4 regions of the Sphingomonas sp. GC_Shp_3 genome follow, and region 3 is predicted to be linked to each of the others. Evidence: riboswitches for the same ligand, from Rfam matches in the RefSeq annotation. Region 3 holds a riboswitch; each other region holds the start of a gene.
The links. Region 3 has a riboswitch for cobalamin ahead of OXR00_RS00355 (HoxN/HupN/NixA family nickel/cobalt transporter). Riboswitches for the same ligand answer to the same signal wherever they lie in the genome.
Positions count from the first base shown of each region.

Region 1 (4,238 bases), 310 kb from region 3:
GCCGAACCGGTCGTCCTTTGACCTCCACGCCAGATTGGCGCTGCCGATATGCGCCGGACGGCGGATCAGCGTCATGTCGGCCTCGTCGTGTGCGTCGAGATAGGTGTAGCTGCCATCGAAGCGGAAGCCGGCTGGAAGGTCGAAATTGAGCGCCACCTCGACCCCCTGATGCGGCGACGATCCGGTCGCGTTCACCACCGTATAGACCGGATCGAACGTGCTGACGATCTTGTGGCGCAGCACCGCGTTGAAATAGGTCACGTCGATGCGGCCGTGCCCGGCGAGGAAGCTCTGTTCGACACCAGCCTCCCAGCCGGTCGATTCCTCGGGCTTGAGGTTGGGGTTGCCGACGAAGCCGCTGGTCGGGGAATAGCCGAACAGTTCGGAGAACACTGGTGCCTTGACCCCGGTGCCCCCCGCTGCGTGGATGCGCGTACCAGTGTCGAACCGGTAACTCGCCTGCAGATGCCAAGTGGTCGCATCGCGGAACCGCTGGTTCACGTCATGCCGCACCGCTCCACCAAGGCCGAGCCGGCTGCCCACCGTCACCTGATACTGGCCGACCAGACCCCAGTTGTTGGTATCGCGAAACGGATTGCTGCCGGTGATGAACGCCGACGTGCCCTGATAGGATTCATGCTCGTAATCGACCGCACCGGTGATGACGTGGCTGGCCGCATCGCCGCCAAGCTTCAGCGCGGAGACGAACGACACTTTCTTGCGCCGGCCGGTATCGCCGCTCGTCTCGGTACCATTGTCGTCGAGGAAGCGGCGCTGCGATTCCTGCAACTGTGCGCTGAGGTCGTTGCTCCAGCGCCCCTCCAGCGCGCTGTAGTGCGCGCCGACCAGCGCATAGACCGCATCGTTCAGGTAGCTACCGCCGCTGTCGATCGCGTTGCCGGTGACGGCGTAATCCTGATCGTTCACGTCGGCGTCGATATGCGTGTAGCGCACCACGCCGCGCAAACCGAAGTCCTCCGACTGATAGCCGAACTTGCCATTGACGGTGCCGATCTTCGACCCGATCCGCCGGTCGCCTGCCGGCGCGACGACATAGCCGCCGATGCCGGAATAGGATCCGCCGACCGCATAATCGAAGTCGCCCGCAGTCCCTGCCCCGCGCACCGCGCCGTCGACTGTGTTGAACGATCCGGCCTCGATCCGGCCCGCGAAGCCCGGCATCTCACGCCCGGTCGGCGTGATATAGTTGATGACGCCGCCGATCGCATCCGATCCGTACAGCGCGCTCTGCTCACCGCGCAGCACCTCCACCCGCGCGCCGGGATCGGCGGTGAGCGAGGCGAAGTCGTACTCGCCGTAGTAGGGGTCAGCCGCCTCGATGCCGTCGATCAACACCAGCGTATGGTTGCTCTCCGCGCCCCGGATACGCACCTGCGTCATGCCGCCGACCGCACCGGTACGGTTGACCGAGATGCCGGGTACGTCGCGCAGCACGTCCGAGACGATCACCGTCTGGCGATCAGACAGGTCCTGCGCGGTTACCACCGTCGCCGACGAGCCGAGCGTCGCGGTGGATATGCCGCCGGGCGCCCGGGCGGCGGTGACGACCACGGTGTCGGTGGCGGTGCCGTCATCGGGCGCGGTCTGCGCGAGCACCGGCGTGGTGGCGATCAGCGCGAACAGTGAGATGGCAATCTTCATCAGTCTTCCCCCGGGCGTCGCGACAGATCGGCGGGAGCGAACCGTCCTTCGACGACCGGTCACGCACGGGCGGGCGGACGCCAGTCGGCACCCGGTCCAAGCGCAACCCTTGCGGCCCCCACCGCTTTGGTTCGTCGCTCAGACGGAGAACCGTGCCCTGGCCTGTTCCTGGACCACGACAAGAGCGACCAGAACGCCGGCAGGTCTCCTGGCTCACGGGTCAGGGCTTGATGCACGCCTTCCCGAAACCGCGGCTTCAGTGGCTGCCCTTTCGGGCCCGTGCATCGCGCTCGCCGCTTACAGTTGCAGGGACAGCTGCGGATTAGGGCGACGCGCCCGCACCACATTCCCGTTTAAGCCCCTTGCGGGGCACCGACGCGATCCTGAACGACAGCGGTTGCCCGCCGCGTTCGTGACGGCCATATGCCACATCTCGGTCGCCGCCAATCGCCTTTGACGCTATCGCCGCAGCGGCGCGTAGGTGATCGTCGCCTGCCCCGCCGCGCGCACCGGCAGGAACAGTCCCTTGCCGGTTACCGCCAGCGTGCCGTTCTCAACGCGCGTCACGTCAGCGGAGAGCAGGAAATCGCCCTCGCGCCGCGCGCCGATCGCCTTGCGCGCGGATCGCAGGACCTTCTGGTAATCGGGCGCGAAATCGTGCGCTAGTCCCTCGGCGATCGTGTCGCGAACCGACGTGTCCTTGAACAGCGAGACCAGCAGGTTGACCGTCTCGCTGTCGGTATCGGTGGTGATCGCGACATCGCGCGCGCGGATCAGTTGCGAATTGGGTACGTTGTACGGCACCGCCGTCAGCCACACCTCGCCCTTGGTGGCGAGGAGCGAGGTGTTACGGGCCTTGGCCTTTGCCTGCACGCCGATCGCGAGCCGCCCCCCGCTGGTGGCATAGATCGTCACCTTGCCGAACGCGACGTCCACCGGGCCGATCCCGGCGAGCGTGATGCCCTTTTTCGCGCGCTTCACCAGCACACGGTGCACCACCGGCTCGAGCTGGGCATAATCCGCCAGCACGGGTATGAAGAAGTTAAGGCCCTGCTTGCCGACCGAGGCTGCGGGCGGCGGCAAAGGCGTTGCGGCAGGATCGGCAGGCCGAGCGCCGACGAACGTCTCGGTCAGCGCATCGGCGGAGAGCGTCAGCACCAGCGTGCGGCGATCGACCGTGTAGCCGCCGAAGCCGAGCCGCTTGGGCGTGACCCGCATCCACGCCGGTGGGCGCTCGCGGTTGAGCATGATCGAGGTAAAGCCCTGCCGCCACGCCGAGGCGAGTTTCGCGCGCAGATCGAGCTTGTTGAGTTCACGTGGCAGGCTGCGTTCCAATCCCGCGATGACCGGTTTCAGCCGTGCGTCTGCCTTGCTCGCGAATTCGATGCGCTGACCGAGGAAGTCGATGCCGGGCGGCGTCGTCCAGTCATACGCAATTCGCACCTTCGCGCTCGGCGACCAATTGCCCGTGATCGAAAGCTGCGCGACGGCATGCACGATCGCGTCGCCGGTCGCCGTCTTGGATACCACGCCGCCAACCTTCTGCGCGGCGATGGTCGCGTGAACCGGGATGTCGATGGTCAGTCGATTGCCGCTGCCGCCGAGTTTCAGATGGCCACGCGTGACCTCGCCAACGATGCGGCAGCCAAGCTTGGGAAGCACCCGCACATGAGCGATGCCGAGATCGACGCGCTTGGCGGCGACACAGGCGTCGAGTTGCTTGTCGATTCCCCACAACCGCTTTGGCGTCTGCCGTTCAAGTGCGCGGGCAAGATCATCGAGCGAGCCCGAGATCGGCACCACGATCGAGGATGTTCCAAGCGGAAAGTGCGGTTCGCTGGTGATCCGTGGCGGCGCGGGGGAATGAACCTTGTGGCTGCATCCACTCGCCAGCAGCACGGCGATAAGCACGCTCGTCCCGGCGCGCGACGCCCTCACGCCCGAAGCGCGTGTTCCGATGGTGCGAATACCCTGCCCCTCCCAAACAGCCTTAATCGGCATCGATGGCGAACCTCATCATCTCACACCGTAAAACGCAATGATGTCAGCGCACAGTTCGCGCAAAGTGTCACGGCGCCGTTGCTTTACGCAATCGCAGACGTACGTGATAATGCGATTGACTCGCAAAAGTGAACTTCGTATTCGGGGCCGGAGAAGGAACGCGATGAACCGGCATTTCACCCTCACGCTCGCAAGTGCCGCAACGGTCGCTCGTCGCGAGCGCGCACGTGCCGATCTGCCCGGCGCGGCTTTGCGTCGGGTTGGAACGGTACGGCACACCTTCACCGCGTTTCCCGCACCGGTCCGCGGCGTTGTGCGCGATCGACACTGCTCGGCATACCGGATCAATATCGCCGCTCGAATGATCGCGGGCAGCTTCGGCGCCTATGCCGTCGTTGCTGCGCTTGGTGCCCTGCTCGCACGACTGCTGCCGATGGCGCGGCCGGAGGCGGTAATGACCGGGATGCTCGCCGCGCTGCTGGTTTTTCCGGCGGTGACGATTTGGGCGTTTCTGGCACGCAGCCCCGCGCGCGCACTTGGCGGCGTCGCGATCGCTGCGTTCGCGCTTGCAACTC
Region 1 is NZ_JALNUT010000001.1:372,481-376,718, reverse strand. It holds gene OXR00_RS01820 (TonB-dependent receptor) at 1-1,662, opposite strand, end outside; cobalamin riboswitch at 1,843-2,054, opposite strand; gene OXR00_RS01815 (DUF4403 family protein) at 2,122-3,663, opposite strand; gene OXR00_RS01810 (hypothetical protein) at 3,827-4,238, shown strand, end outside.
Region 1: linked by a shared signal. The riboswitch ahead of OXR00_RS01820 (TonB-dependent receptor) and the one ahead of OXR00_RS00355 (HoxN/HupN/NixA family nickel/cobalt transporter) in region 3 are both predicted to bind cobalamin.

Region 2 (4,238 bases), 310 kb from region 3:
CGAAACTGCCGACGTGCGGATCGGCCAAGACCGCGAGCAGACGCGCCGGATCGCCGTGCGCCGCGCCCCGCGCATCGGCAAGGTCGGCCAGCCCGTCGAGGTGGAGCGCCCCGCTCACGCCGACCCAGACCACCAACGCCGCAAGCGCTCCGACCCACGCGTCCCCACGGCCGGCCACCGCCGCACCCGCAACCAGCGCGCCGATCAGCAGTCCGACCAAGGGGAACCAGCGCATCGACGCGGCGAACTCGGCATCGCTCGCCACGAAAGCTGGTAGCGGCAGTCGCGTCAGGAACTGGATGGCGAGCAGCAGGCTCTTCACGGGTACAGCGCCGCGATCTGCGCCGAAGGCGACGCGCCTGGCCACACGCGGAGGCTGAGCAGCGCGGCATAGGGCAGGTCGAACGCCCACAGCTCCCGTTGCGCAAAGCCGCACAGATGCGCGAGCGCCGCACGCATCGCGCCGCCATGCGTGACCACCAGCGTGTCCCGCGCCGGCAACGCCGCAATCGCCGCCGCGACACGCGTCACCAACGCGGACCAGCGTTCACCCTGCGGCGGCGGCGCGGCGTCGGGATCGGCCCAGAACCGACCCAGGGCAGCCGGGTCGATCACGTCGGTCGACAACCCCTCCCAAGCGCCGAAATCGAGCTCACTCCAGCGCCGATCGACCGCGACGGGCAGCGCGAGCCGTGCCGCGATCGTCTCGGCAGGACGTTGCGCCCGCGCGAGATCGGAACAGATCACCGCTTCGACACGAAGGTTCTCGACCTGTGCCATGCAGGCGGCGATGCCCTCGGTTGTCGGCGACGCATCGGTGCGGCCGATCAAGCGGCCGGTACCTTCGGGCGCACCATGGCGGAGCAGATGGAGCGCGAACGCAGCCATCAGCCCGCCGAAACGCCCGCTTCGGCGAAGGTCGCCATGCCGTCATGCGCGGCCAGCGCTGCGCGTACGATATTGACCGCGACGGCGGCGCCGCTCGCCTCGCCCAGCCGCATATCCAGCCGCAGCAACGGCTCAAGCTTCAGCGCCGAAAGCAGCCGGGCATGACCGGGTTCCGCCGAACAGTGCCCGGCGAGGCAATGCCCGATTGCGCCCGGCACCGCCGCCAGCGGAGCGACCGCCGCACAGGTGATGAACCCGTCGAGCATCACCGGCACCCGCAACTGCCGCGCCCGCACCACAGCGCCGGCGATCGCGGCGATCTCCCGCCCGCCCAACCTTCGCAGCGTCTCGAACGGGGTGGCAGGCGCATCGCCGTGGCGGGTCAGCGCGCGATCGATCACCGCGACCTTGCGCGCGATGCCGAAACGGTCAACGCCCGTGCCCGGCCCGACCCAATCGGCGCCGTTGCCACCGATGCTGCGAGCGGCAATGGCGGCGGCCGCAGTCGAATTGCCGATCCCCATTTCGCCGACGACGAGCAGATCGAGATCGTTGCTCACACTGTCCGCACCGGCCGACATCGCGGCCAGACACTCCGCTTCGGTCATCGCCGGGGCTTGCGTGAAGTCTGCGGTCGGGCGATCGAGATCGAGCGCTACGACCTTCAACTCCAGCCCCGCCGCGCCGGCGAGCGCGTTGATCGCCGCGCCGCCCGCCTCGAAATTGGCCACCATCTGCGCGGTGACCGCCGCCGGGAATGCGCTGACGCCATGCGCCGTTACGCCGTGATTGCCGGCGAACACCACCGCGCGCGCGCGCCGGATCTGCGGTCGCGCTTGCGCCTGCCAGCCGGCGATAAACACCGCCAGATCCTCAAGCCGGCCAAGCGAGCCGGGCGGCTTGGTCAGGCTCGCCTGCCGTGCCCGCGCGTGCGCGATCGCAGCTTCATCAGGAACGATGGGATCGGCCAGTGCCGCCGCGAACGCCGCCGGCGTCGGGAACATCATTGCGCGACGAAACCCGGCGGCGGCGTGCGCGTGATGAAATGTCCCTTCACGCCCTGCGGCCACTGCGCGAACGGCACGCGTCCATGTTCGCTTGCCGCGTAATGCACCGCATAATCGAGGATCGCGCGTGCCGATGCCTCATCCGGCGTGAACCGGCCCAGCACGTAGCCGACCTTCTCAGGTGCGCGCAGATGCACGGTGCAATGTTCGGTGCAGGCGAACAGGCACGCCATCTCCTGCACGGCGACATCGGCGTATTTGGGATCGGACGCCTTCACCGCGTTCAGCGCCCCGACCAGCAGCGCGCCGCCGCGCACGCCATCCTGTTCGCGCGCGTCCGCCGAATGGCGGCAGGTGTTGCAGGCGACCACCGCCGGACCGTCCTCGACACGGGTCAGCATGGCGCGGCCGCCGCACGGACGAAGGAAGAATAGAACTGTGACATCGAACGGGCACCCTGCGACACGGGCCGCGTACCGGGCATGTCTTGCGACACGCCGCGTCCACGCGGTCCAACCATGTCGCCACTCGGGTTCACACCCCGCCCGCCCAGAACACCCTGTCCGCGCGATGGACGACTGCGACGGGCAGGTCTCCTGGCTTACGGGTCAACGCCGGTTCGGACCGCCTTCTCAGGATCTTGCAATCCCAATGGCGTGTGGCCCGATGGCTCGCCGCTTACAGTTGCAGGGGCAGCCGGGGCATCGAACCCCGTTCCCTTTTCATCCCCGTCTCCGGGGAACCTTTCGCACCCGCAGCGTTAGCTTTGGCGCGGTGCCGCGTCAATTCGCCGCGCGCGCGGTCGGCACGATGGTCAGGATATCGCCGTGCCGTTCGATCGCGGCGGTGATGCCGTACACCTCGCGCAGCCGCTCCGGGGTCAGCACCGCAAGCGGCGTATCGTCGGCGACGAGCGCGCCGTCATCGACCAGCAGCAGCCGGTCGCAATACCGCGCCGCCATCGTCAAATCGTGCAGCACCGTCACCACCAGCGCGCCGGCGCGCGCCTCGGCGCGGAGCAGCTCCATCACGTCGAGCTGATGGCCGGGATCGAGCGCGGCGAGCGGCTCGTCCGCGAGGAGGGCCGGCGCCCCGACCGCAAGCGTGCGGGCGAGCAGCACGCGTGCACGCTCGCCACCGGAGAGTTCGGTTGCAATCCGGCGCCGCAAGCCGGTCACGTCGGCCCGCGCCATCGCAGCCTCGATCGCTGCCGCGTCGGGGGGCGACAGCCCGGACATCGGCGCGAGATGCGGCAACCGGCCGAGCGCGACGAGCCGTTCGACGCTCAGCGGCCAGTGCAAGGTCTGCCCCTGCGGCAGATAGGCGAGTTTTCGCGCCAGCGCCCCACGCGCCATGCCGCCGAGCGGCGCACCGTCGATGCGGATCGTGCCAGTGAACGGCAGCAACCCGAGCATCGCGCGCAGCAGGGTGGATTTGCCCGCGCCGTTCGGGCCGATAATGCCGACCAGCCGCCCCGGCGTCAGTACCGTGCCGATGCCCCGCAACACCGCGCGCCGACCCATCGTGACGCTCACGTTCTCAAGCGTGATCGTCACCATATCCGTCGCTCGCGAAGCAGATAGGTCAGGAACAGCGGCACGCCAAGGAACGCCGTCACCACGCCCAGCTTCAGTTCGTTGGTGGACGGGATCAACCGCACGCCAATATCCGCCAGCGTCAGCAGCACCGCCCCGGCCAGCGCCGATGGCACGAGGATCGCCGACGGGCTGCGATCGGTCAGCGGGCGCACCAGATGCGGAACGATCAGCCCGACGAAGCCGATCGCGCCGGACACCGCCACCGCGCCACCCACCCCGATCGCCACGCCGAGCAGCAAGCGCAGCCGCACCGCGCGCAGGTCAACGCCCAGCGCGCGCGCGCCGTCCTCCCCCAGCGTCAGCGCATCGAGCGCGCGGCCATCGAACACGAGCAACGCCGCCCCGACCGCGATGCATGGCAGCGCAATCCAGACATGCGCGAACGACCGGTTCTCGATCGAGCCGAGCAGCCACGTCATGATCTCCATCGCCGCGAACGGGTTGGGCGACAGGTTGAGCGTGAGGCTGATCGCCGCACCGCCGAGCGTCGACACGGCGATACCGGCGAGGATCAGGGTGAGCGGGCTTTCGGATCGGCCGGCAAGCGTGAACAGCAACGCCAACGCCACCAGCGCGCCGAGCACCGCCAGCGCCGGCAGCACCGCCGGGTGCAGTTCCGCCAACCCGAAATAGATCGCGCCGACCGCCCCCAGCGCTGCCGCGTTGGACGCACCCAGCACCGATGGTTCCGCGAGCGGATTGCGGAGATAGCCCTGCAGCGCCGCGCCAGCGAGTCCAAGCATCG
Region 2 is NZ_JALNUT010000001.1:378,724-382,961, reverse strand. It holds gene OXR00_RS01860 (adenosylcobinamide-GDP ribazoletransferase) at 1-322, opposite strand, end outside; gene OXR00_RS01855 (histidine phosphatase family protein) at 319-888, opposite strand; gene cobT (nicotinate-nucleotide--dimethylbenzimidazole phosphoribosyltransferase) at 888-1,895, opposite strand; gene OXR00_RS01845 (DUF1636 domain-containing protein) at 1,892-2,296, opposite strand; cobalamin riboswitch at 2,464-2,657, opposite strand; gene OXR00_RS01840 (ABC transporter ATP-binding protein) at 2,678-3,454, opposite strand; gene OXR00_RS01835 (iron ABC transporter permease) at 3,448-4,238, opposite strand, start outside.
Region 2: linked by a shared signal. The riboswitch ahead of OXR00_RS01845 (DUF1636 domain-containing protein) and the one ahead of OXR00_RS00355 (HoxN/HupN/NixA family nickel/cobalt transporter) in region 3 are both predicted to bind cobalamin.

Region 3 (4,238 bases):
CGGCGGACGACGGATCACCCGGTACGACGATCCGTTGTGGGCGCAGCTCGGCCTCACCCGTGATCGCGATGATCTTGCCCGCGGCATCGTCCTCCACGGTTACGGTAGCGCCGAACCCGCGCAGCATCCGCTCGCTGTGATCGCGGGTCGCGATCGGCTCGATCACGCGCGTGATCCCGGGCGTGTTGAGGCCGGCGAGCAGCACGGCCGACTTCACCTGTGCCGACGCGACCGGCAACGTATAGTCGATCGGCACCGCCGGATTAATGCCGCGCAGGATCAACGGCAGGCGACCGCCGGGATATGCGGTAAACTCGGCACCCATCCGCGACAGCGGCTCGATCACCCGGCCCATCGGTCGTTTGGTGAGCGAGGCGTCGCCGGTGAACGCGGCGGTAATGGCATGGCTTGCGACCAGCCCCATCAGCAGCCGGGTCGAGGTGCCGGAATTGCCCATCTCCAGCGCGCCCTGCGGCTGGAGCAGCCCGCCCACGCCGACGCCGTTAATGCGCCAGATGCCGTCCGCGCCACGTTCTATCTGCGCGCCCATCGCACGCAGCGCGGCGGCGGTGGCGAGCACGTCCTCCCCCTCCAGCAGCCCTTCAACGCGGCTCTCGCCGACCGCCAGCGCAGAGAACATCAGCGCGCGGTGGCTGATCGACTTGTCGCCGGGTACGGCAACGTGGCCGGTCAGTGGGCCGGAGGCGAAGATCTCACGCGGCGAGGGAGTAGGGTGGGGCATGTGTTTCCGAGTATCTGCGGGTCCGGGCTTTTGACAGCGCCCTTGCGCTATGGCAAGGCGCGCGCCACTTTGACGACGACAACCCTCAGGGTATTATCAGATTGAAAGGTCCACTCGGCACATGATTAAGCCGGAATGGGGCACGAAGCGCTCGTGCCCGAAATGCGCAACGCGTTTCTATGATCTCGGCAAGGACGATCCCGTCACCTGCATCGAATGCGGGTCGACCTGGCAGCCTGAGCCCATCCTCAAATCGAAGCAGCCGCTGCCGTTCGACGCGCCGAAGCCCGACGCGAAGAAGGACGAGGATCTGAGCGGTGACGACGAGACGTTGGACATCGGCGAGGACGAGGAGCCGTCGCCCGATGACGAGGTCGATCTCGGCGGCGACGACGATCTCGGGGTCGAGGCACCGACCGAAGACGAAGAGCATTGATCTGAAAAAATGCTGGCAAGCGGCGATTTCGCCGCTTGCCAAGCCAGCGACGCCCGGCTAGGGCGTCGCCTCCCAAGGCCGGAAGGCCTAGACGAATGGGGCCGTAGCTCAGCTGGGAGAGCGTTCGCATGGCATGCGAAAGGTCAGGGGTTCGATCCCCCTCGGCTCCACCATTCCTCCACCGCGGTCGCAAGGTTTTCGCCCGCCGCACGCGACATAAACCGCTATCTCAAAAGCCCGATGGCGCTGTGCCCAATCAAAGGCGCGGCGGTAGTTGGCTGATCAATCGCGTCCTTATGGCGGTATTTGCCTTTCCCTGAAATGCCGTCGCTTGCGTTCGCCGCTTTGCAGACGATGCTTCCCCTCGCTTGCGTCACTCTGCGGCGGACCTTGCCGTGTCTCCCGCATCCGGCTACGCGGTTGGCGAGCCTGGCGGGTCAATCCGCCGGTCTCATGATCGCGCTGGTGCCTGTAACGGGCTTAAAACGGGAACGCGGTGAGGGAGGTCTGCTCCCGAAGCCGAGGCTGTCCCTGCAACTGTAAGCGGCGAGTGTGATGCACTTCGTCCCCTCCAATGCCGGATGGGGCAGCCACTGGGCCTAACACGATATCGTGCAGGCGCCTGGGAAGGCCGTGAAGCATGCGACGACCCGTGAGCCAGGAGACCTGCCAGCGTCCGGTCGCTCTCGCCCTGGTCCAGGGGATGGCCGTGGCACGGACCTGTCCGTTCGAGCGACGTCACCAGCGGCGGGGGCCGCATCGGTGTCGTGGGTCCGGCGCAGGGCGTCCGGCGGGTCCGCTGCGTCGACCGTCGTTGACGGTAGGCCCCCGCCCGACGTTGCTCGGCGCCCGGGGGATATGGTCGATGCGGCCAATCGATACGACACCTTACCGTCACCGGATCGGCGGCGTTTACGCGTTCCTGATCGCGGCCAACGTCGCGGCGTGGCTATGGGCGTTCGCGCTGTTCCATGCGCAACCGCTGATGCTGGGTACTGCACTGCTGGCGTGGGGGCTTGGGCTGCGCCATGCGGTCGATGCCGACCACATCGCCGCGATCGACAACGTCACGCGCAAGCTGATGCAGGACGGAAAGCGGCCCGCTACCGTTGGTTTCTGGTTCGCCATTGGCCACAGTACGATCATCCTGCTGGCATCCGTCGGCATCGCCTTCACCGCCTCCGCTCTCGCGCGGTTCGAGGCGCTGAAAGCGACCGGCGGCGTGGTGGCAACGATCGTGTCCGCCGGGTTCCTGTTCACGATCGCGGCGATGAACCTCGTCATCCTGCGGGCGGTCTGGCGCACGTTCCAGCATGTCCGCGCAGGCGGCATCTATGTCGACGAGGATCTCGACATCCTGCTCGGCGGGCGCGGGTTGCTCGCGCGGTTGTTCCGGCCGTTGTTCCGGCTCGTCTCGACAAGCTGGCACATGGCGCCGCTCGGATTCCTGTTCGGGCTCGGCTTCGACACCGCGACCGAGGTGGCGATCCTCGGCCTGTCGGCGGCGCAGGCGAGCCATGCATTCGCGATCGGGCCGGTGCTGGTGCTGCCGGTGCTGTTCGCAGCCGGGATGGCGCTGGTCGACACCACCGACGGCATCCTCATGCTCGGCGCATACGAATGGGCGTTCGTGAAGCCGATTCGAAAACTCTACTACAACATTACCATCACGGCGGTTTCCGCGCTGGTCGCGATCGTGATCGGGGGCATCGAAACGCTGTCGCTGCTGGGCGACAAGCTGGGCCTGCATGGCGGCATCTGGTCGGCGGCGGCCGATCTCGGTGCGCGGTTCAACCTGCTCGGCTTCGGCATTATCGGTCTGTTCCTGCTGTGCTGGGCGGCGAGCTGGGCGATTTTCCGCTGGCAGCGCTTCGACGAGATCGAGGTGCGGCAGGGGGTGTGATCGCGCATTCCCGTCAGCGCTCGATCACGCGGTCCGCGATCGGCTCGCGCGCCTGCCAGCCGCGTCGCTCGAGTTCGGGGACCGTCGCGGGTTCTGCCGGGTAGCCGATGCAGAGCAGGCCGATCAGCGTCCAGTCCCCCGGCACGTCCAGCATCGCCGTGACGACGGCCGGGTCAAGGATCGACACCCAGCCGAGGCCGATGCCGCGTGCGGCTGCGGCGAGCCACATCGTGTGTATCGCCATCACGGTCGAATAGCGCAGCGCCTCGGGCATGGTAGCGATGCCGAGGCGTTGTCCTGCACTGGGCGCTTCGTCCGAGAACACTGCCATGATCTCGGGCGCTTCCCGGAGGCCGTGCAGCTTCAGCCTGCGATACCGTTGCCGGATATCCTCGTCCGCCAGCGAAGCCGCCGCAGCCGCGCTACAGGTGTCGACGTGGCCCGCCAAGGCTTCCCGCAGATCGGGCGAGCGGACGCGCACGAAGCGCCAGGGCTGGGCATTTCCGACCGATGGCGCGAGCGCGGCGCTGTGCAGGAGGTGCTGCATGTCCGCTTCTGCGACCGGCTCGGCTCGGAAATGGCGCACGTCGCGGCGCCATTGCAGTACATCGGTCAGGCCTGTCTCGAACCGACGAGGTGCCTCGTTCTGCACGAGGCTCCGGCGCAGCAGATAGATGTCCATGATCCAGCCATGTTCGCGCCGCAGTGCCGCGCGCCGCAGCACAATCTCCTGACCGACCGCGCGCAAAGGGCCGGCGATGAGCGTCTGTTGCGCCATGCCGAGATAAGCGCCCCACCAGATCTCAATGCCCTCGGTATCCAGCGTCTCGAACGCGCCGCCGCCGTCGAGCATCACGGCAAGCGTGTCGACGCCCGCCGGCCAGCCGCCGTCGCGCAGCCGCCGTCCGGTCGTAATGAGGACCGGCGCGGCAAGGTCGTTGAGCGGGATGGCGTGCGCGGCGGTCAGCGCCTGGAGCGCGGTGATACCCGGCACGACGCGCACCCGCATGTCCATACCGCCCGCCCGCAGTCGTTCGGCGATGCGCAGCGTGCTGTCGTACAGCGAGGGGTCACCCCACACCAGCAACGCCAGCTTGCCGCCATCCGGCAGGTGCGTGCTGATCTGGGTTCGCCACGCGGCCGCGATGCCGTCATGC
Region 3 is NZ_JALNUT010000001.1:66,836-71,073, forward strand. It holds gene aroA (3-phosphoshikimate 1-carboxyvinyltransferase) at 1-742, opposite strand, end outside; gene OXR00_RS00345 (TIGR02300 family protein) at 864-1,178, shown strand; tRNA gene OXR00_RS00350 (tRNA-Ala) at 1,276-1,351, shown strand; cobalamin riboswitch at 1,625-1,867, shown strand; gene OXR00_RS00355 (HoxN/HupN/NixA family nickel/cobalt transporter) at 2,044-3,081, shown strand; gene bluB (5,6-dimethylbenzimidazole synthase) at 3,095-3,697, opposite strand; partial or broken gene cobF (precorrin-6A synthase (deacetylating)) at 3,737-4,238, opposite strand, start outside.

Region 4 (4,238 bases), on a different contig from region 3:
ACGGCTCCTTGAAAGTGTTTTGCACGGCACAGTCGCGTGCAGCAGCGTGTGATGGCGTAGAGGCGGGAGCCTTGCTTCCCTTCGCGTAGATCGCCAGCGAGGCGAGTGACATGACCGTAAACACGATCATGAAGGCGGTCTGATCCATATGGGCATCCCCTGTTCGGGACTGACCCAGTGTCGGACCCAGAGGATGCTAACGCGCATCATTGATCTCGGAGCCGCAGGCGCAACGATACTCAGTAAAATGTAAATGGCTGCTGGCGCCACCTAGCATGCACCTGATGGGCCCCCGTCATTTGTCTCGGGCTTCAAAGCCTCCTCTGCCTCCCCTCCATGTCCTACCGTTTGCATCATAAGCAAAGAGTTTCGCCGCGTATCACGGCGGAGAGGACCCAGTTGCGGACATTCAACGTCCAAAACGCTGCCCCCGAAAGCAGACGCCCGTTCATGTCGCTTGAACGTCCGTTATCAGGCGTTCGAAAGTGACCGCGGAGTGGCTTAGGGTGGCGGAGAGCCGCCGGTCCGCTTTCGGGCAAGCTGAGGCTAGTAGTTGACCTAGCTGAGCGACGCCGGCAGCCTCAGAAAGAATGATTTCCCAAGAACGTCGGCGTTTCAGTGGCTAACATCACAAAGTCTTGGTAATCGAGAAGCGCGCTGATCGTGGTTCGAGCGGATGCACCTGGAAGCCGGTGATGCCTCCCGCCGGCTCGCCCGGTAGACGGCTCGTATAGAAGTAGTCGGCCGCTTCGTCATGGCTGTCGAAGAGATTGAAGACACCGACTCCAACCCGCCAGCCGCGAGGCAGAGTAAAGCCGATCTGAAGGTTCCACTCGCTATAGCCCTTGTCGGTCGGATACGCCTCGCCATCGGCGAGGTGGTGCGTACCGAGACGCCGCCACACCAGGCTCCCGGACCAGCCGCCGAGGTAATCCACCAGCACACCGGCCGAGTAGATGAAGTTCGGCGCATCGGCGATATAGCGGGCGTTGAGGCCGTAGGCCGCAAGATCGTCGGTGTGATACCTCGGTTTCGAGAAAGCGAGATCGGTGTTTAGCTCCAGCCAGCGGAATGGATGATACTGGCCCGACACCTCGATCCCTTGCCGCCGGGATGGCGCGCCCGCCTCGTCCTGCCCGCTGTCGGCATTGTAGGTCAGCTCCGACGTGAAATCCTGCTGGAACGCCGCAAGCTGGACCTGAAGGCGCGGCACGATGTTTGAGCGCACCCCAATTTCATAGCCAGAGGTTTGTGCGAGCAGCGGCGTCGCGCCGCCAGACAAGGGCACGCCGACCTCCGGCACCGTGCCGAACACTCCACGCACATCGTCCGAGTGGAAGCCACGCCCAGCACTGACATAGAACTCGGTTTTCGCCCAAGGACCCAGGATCAGGCTGCCCTTGGGCTGGAACAGCCATTGATGCCCGCGCCCGCGTGTGCCGGTGACTATGCTCCTGTCAGTCGCATGGTAGTATTCCTCGCGCACGCCCGCGACGGTGCGCAGCCAAGGCGTCCAGCGGACGGTTTCCTGAACATAGGGCGCGACGTCGAGCAAATGCGCCCGATCGGCGTTGCAATAGCCGTTCACCGCCGGATAGGTCAGCGTCGGTCCGTCCTCCCGCGCCAACTGGCATCCGGGCAGGATGGTGGTGCGCCCAACCGTATGCCGCCGATCGACGAACACTGTGTCGTAGCGCCCCTGGAAGCCCATAACGGTTTCGAACCCGACCCCGGCGAAGGTCGAGGTGATGGTATAAGCGAGCGCGCCGCCCGCCGTGGTGCGGTTCTCGTTCTGCTCCTCCTGATCGCCGTTGATCGGATCATCCAGATAGTGCGTAAAGTTGTTCCACAGCGTCATCGTGCTGTGGATGCCGTACAGGTTGACCGCCAGCGCGCCCGCGCCAATCGGTTTGTCGAGATGCGCGGACAGGCTGTAGCGGAGCGAGCGACTGGCATCGGTCGGATCAAGCGTGCCGAACCGATCGATCAGCCCCTGCTCAATCGCGCGCAGCGGCTGGTCAGTGATGAGCCGGCCCGCGCTTTGGTAAAACATCGCGGTCAGGCTCATTCCATCGATGGCGGTGCCCTGGCTGTAGCGCAGCAGCGCGTTGGCCTTGCGGAAGTTCTGCGTCGGCTGCCACGGCCCATCATAATGCGTCAGCTCGACGGCACCGAGCAGTCGGCGATCGTCGCCGAGATGATACGTGCCCCCGGTCACGAGTTGCTGATACCCGTCCGTGCCGACCGTCACCGTCGCCTGCGCCGGAGTCTCGTCGGCGATACGCGTCTGCGCGCTGGCCACCGCACCGAAGTCGCCGATCGCGGCGTAGTACGGGCCCTTGGTGTAATCGAGCCCGGCGACCGTCTGCGGGATGATGAAGTTTAGATCGGAATAGCCCTGGCCGTGGGTGTTGGTGGGCCGATTGACGGGCATGCCGTCAACGAAGCTGGCAAAGTCGGTGCCGTGATCGAGATTGTATCCCCGGATCAAATATTGCTGCGCCTTGCCCTCGCCCGAGTGGATCGTGACAACCAAACCTGGAATGCTCTCGAAGATCTGCGATGCCCGGTAAACGGGGCGAAGCTCGACTTCTTTGGCGGTGATCGTGCCCTGGCTGGCGGTGTTCGCCTTGCCAAGCAGATCGACGCGGGACGCCGTGACGACGATTTCGCTGTCGACTGGCGGGGATGAAGGGGCAGTCTCCGCCAAGGCTGGAGCGGCGGGCGTAACGGCAAGCAGGAACGCCATATGGCGTGTCCGGGGTGAGAAGCAGCTAATCATGAGTGTTCGTTTCGTCCGACGCCAAGCCAACGCTGACGGGGACCTGCCGCAGACGCGACCGTCCACGGACCCGGCGGACGCCAACGCCCGACCCGCGACACCGAACGGCCCCCGCCGTTCACGTCGCTCGACCGGACAGGTCCGTGCCACGGCCACCCCCTGGGCCAGAGCAAGAGCGACCAGACGCCGGCAGGTCTCCTGGCTCACGGGTCAATGCACGATGCACGGCCTTCCCAAACCTTTGCGCGTTGCCGCGCTCGGTCCAGTGGCTTGCCTCCGAACAGGAGGCCGTGTGCATCGCACTCACCGCTTACAGTTGCAGGGACAGCCTCGGCCTGGGGCGGCGAACCGCCCGCACCGCGTTCCCTTTTAAGCCCCTTTCGGGGCACCAGCGCGATCTAGCGGCCTTTCGACCGCTGTGCGCGTCATAGCTCCATTGCAGACCGTTACAACTCATATAAAGAAATCTTTATATGAGTTGCCGTGCTGGGATGCTGGGCGACAGGTATTTGCGCTGGTAGAGCGACCGCTTTCAGGGATGCGAATTGCACACATGAGTGTCCGGAAGTGGGCGTAAGGCACCCTGTCCTACAGCTTCCGGCCAGACCCAATCTCGGACATTCGCGCCCCTTTACCGCCCCCCAACTTCTGCCGTTTATTCATGTTGGTAGCGGAGGAGTGCTGAACCAATTTCAACTCGATGTCCGCCCCGTTTTTTCAATGGGGCGGTATTCTGAGAGTATCTTAAAGTTAGCTGGCCGGCGTCGAGCGGTGACCCGGTGGAAAGGCGAAACGGCGTGCGGCCAGCGCGATAAGGAAGGCGATCAGGGTCAGCGCGACGACAGCGGGGGGCAGCAGCGCGGTCCCTTCCGTCGTGAGGAGCACCCCGCCTAGCGCGCCCCCGACCGCAATCGCCAGGTTCCAAGCCGTGGTCACCATCGCCTGCGCCAGATCTACGCCGTCCCCTGCTGCGTCCGCCGACGCCGTCTGCATCATCGCCCCGGCACCACCGAAGCCAAGGCCCCAGACGATGGCTGCCGCATAGACGGCAAGGCCTTGGCCACCGGCAAACGTCAGAAGAAATGCAATGGCCGCAAACGATCCGATCGCGAGCAATACCAGCATGCGCAGCATCCGATCGACCAATCGCCCGACGATCCAGATGCCGACGAGCGAACTGATGCCGAACGCCAGCAGGACGAGATCGACACGCGCGGACGCAGCGGTCGCGAACGGCGCGATGTAGGTGTAGAGGATGTTGTGGCCCGTCATCCATGCAAGGATGACGAGCAGGATCGGTATGATACCCGGTGTCGCGACGACGTGGCGCAGAGAAGGACGATTGTCACCCCCCCGCCCGGGGGCATCGGGCACCTTAAAGATAATCCAGCCGATCAGCACGACACTCAGTGCCGAGAGGATCAGGAACGATCCGCGCCACCCAATTAAACCGCCT
Region 4 is NZ_JALNUT010000018.1:10,223-14,460, reverse strand. It holds gene OXR00_RS19110 (hypothetical protein) at 1-148, opposite strand, end outside; gene OXR00_RS19105 (TonB-dependent receptor) at 629-2,749, opposite strand; cobalamin riboswitch at 2,953-3,190, opposite strand; gene OXR00_RS19100 (MFS transporter) at 3,533-4,238, opposite strand, start outside.
Region 4: linked by a shared signal. The riboswitch ahead of OXR00_RS19105 (TonB-dependent receptor) and the one ahead of OXR00_RS00355 (HoxN/HupN/NixA family nickel/cobalt transporter) in region 3 are both predicted to bind cobalamin.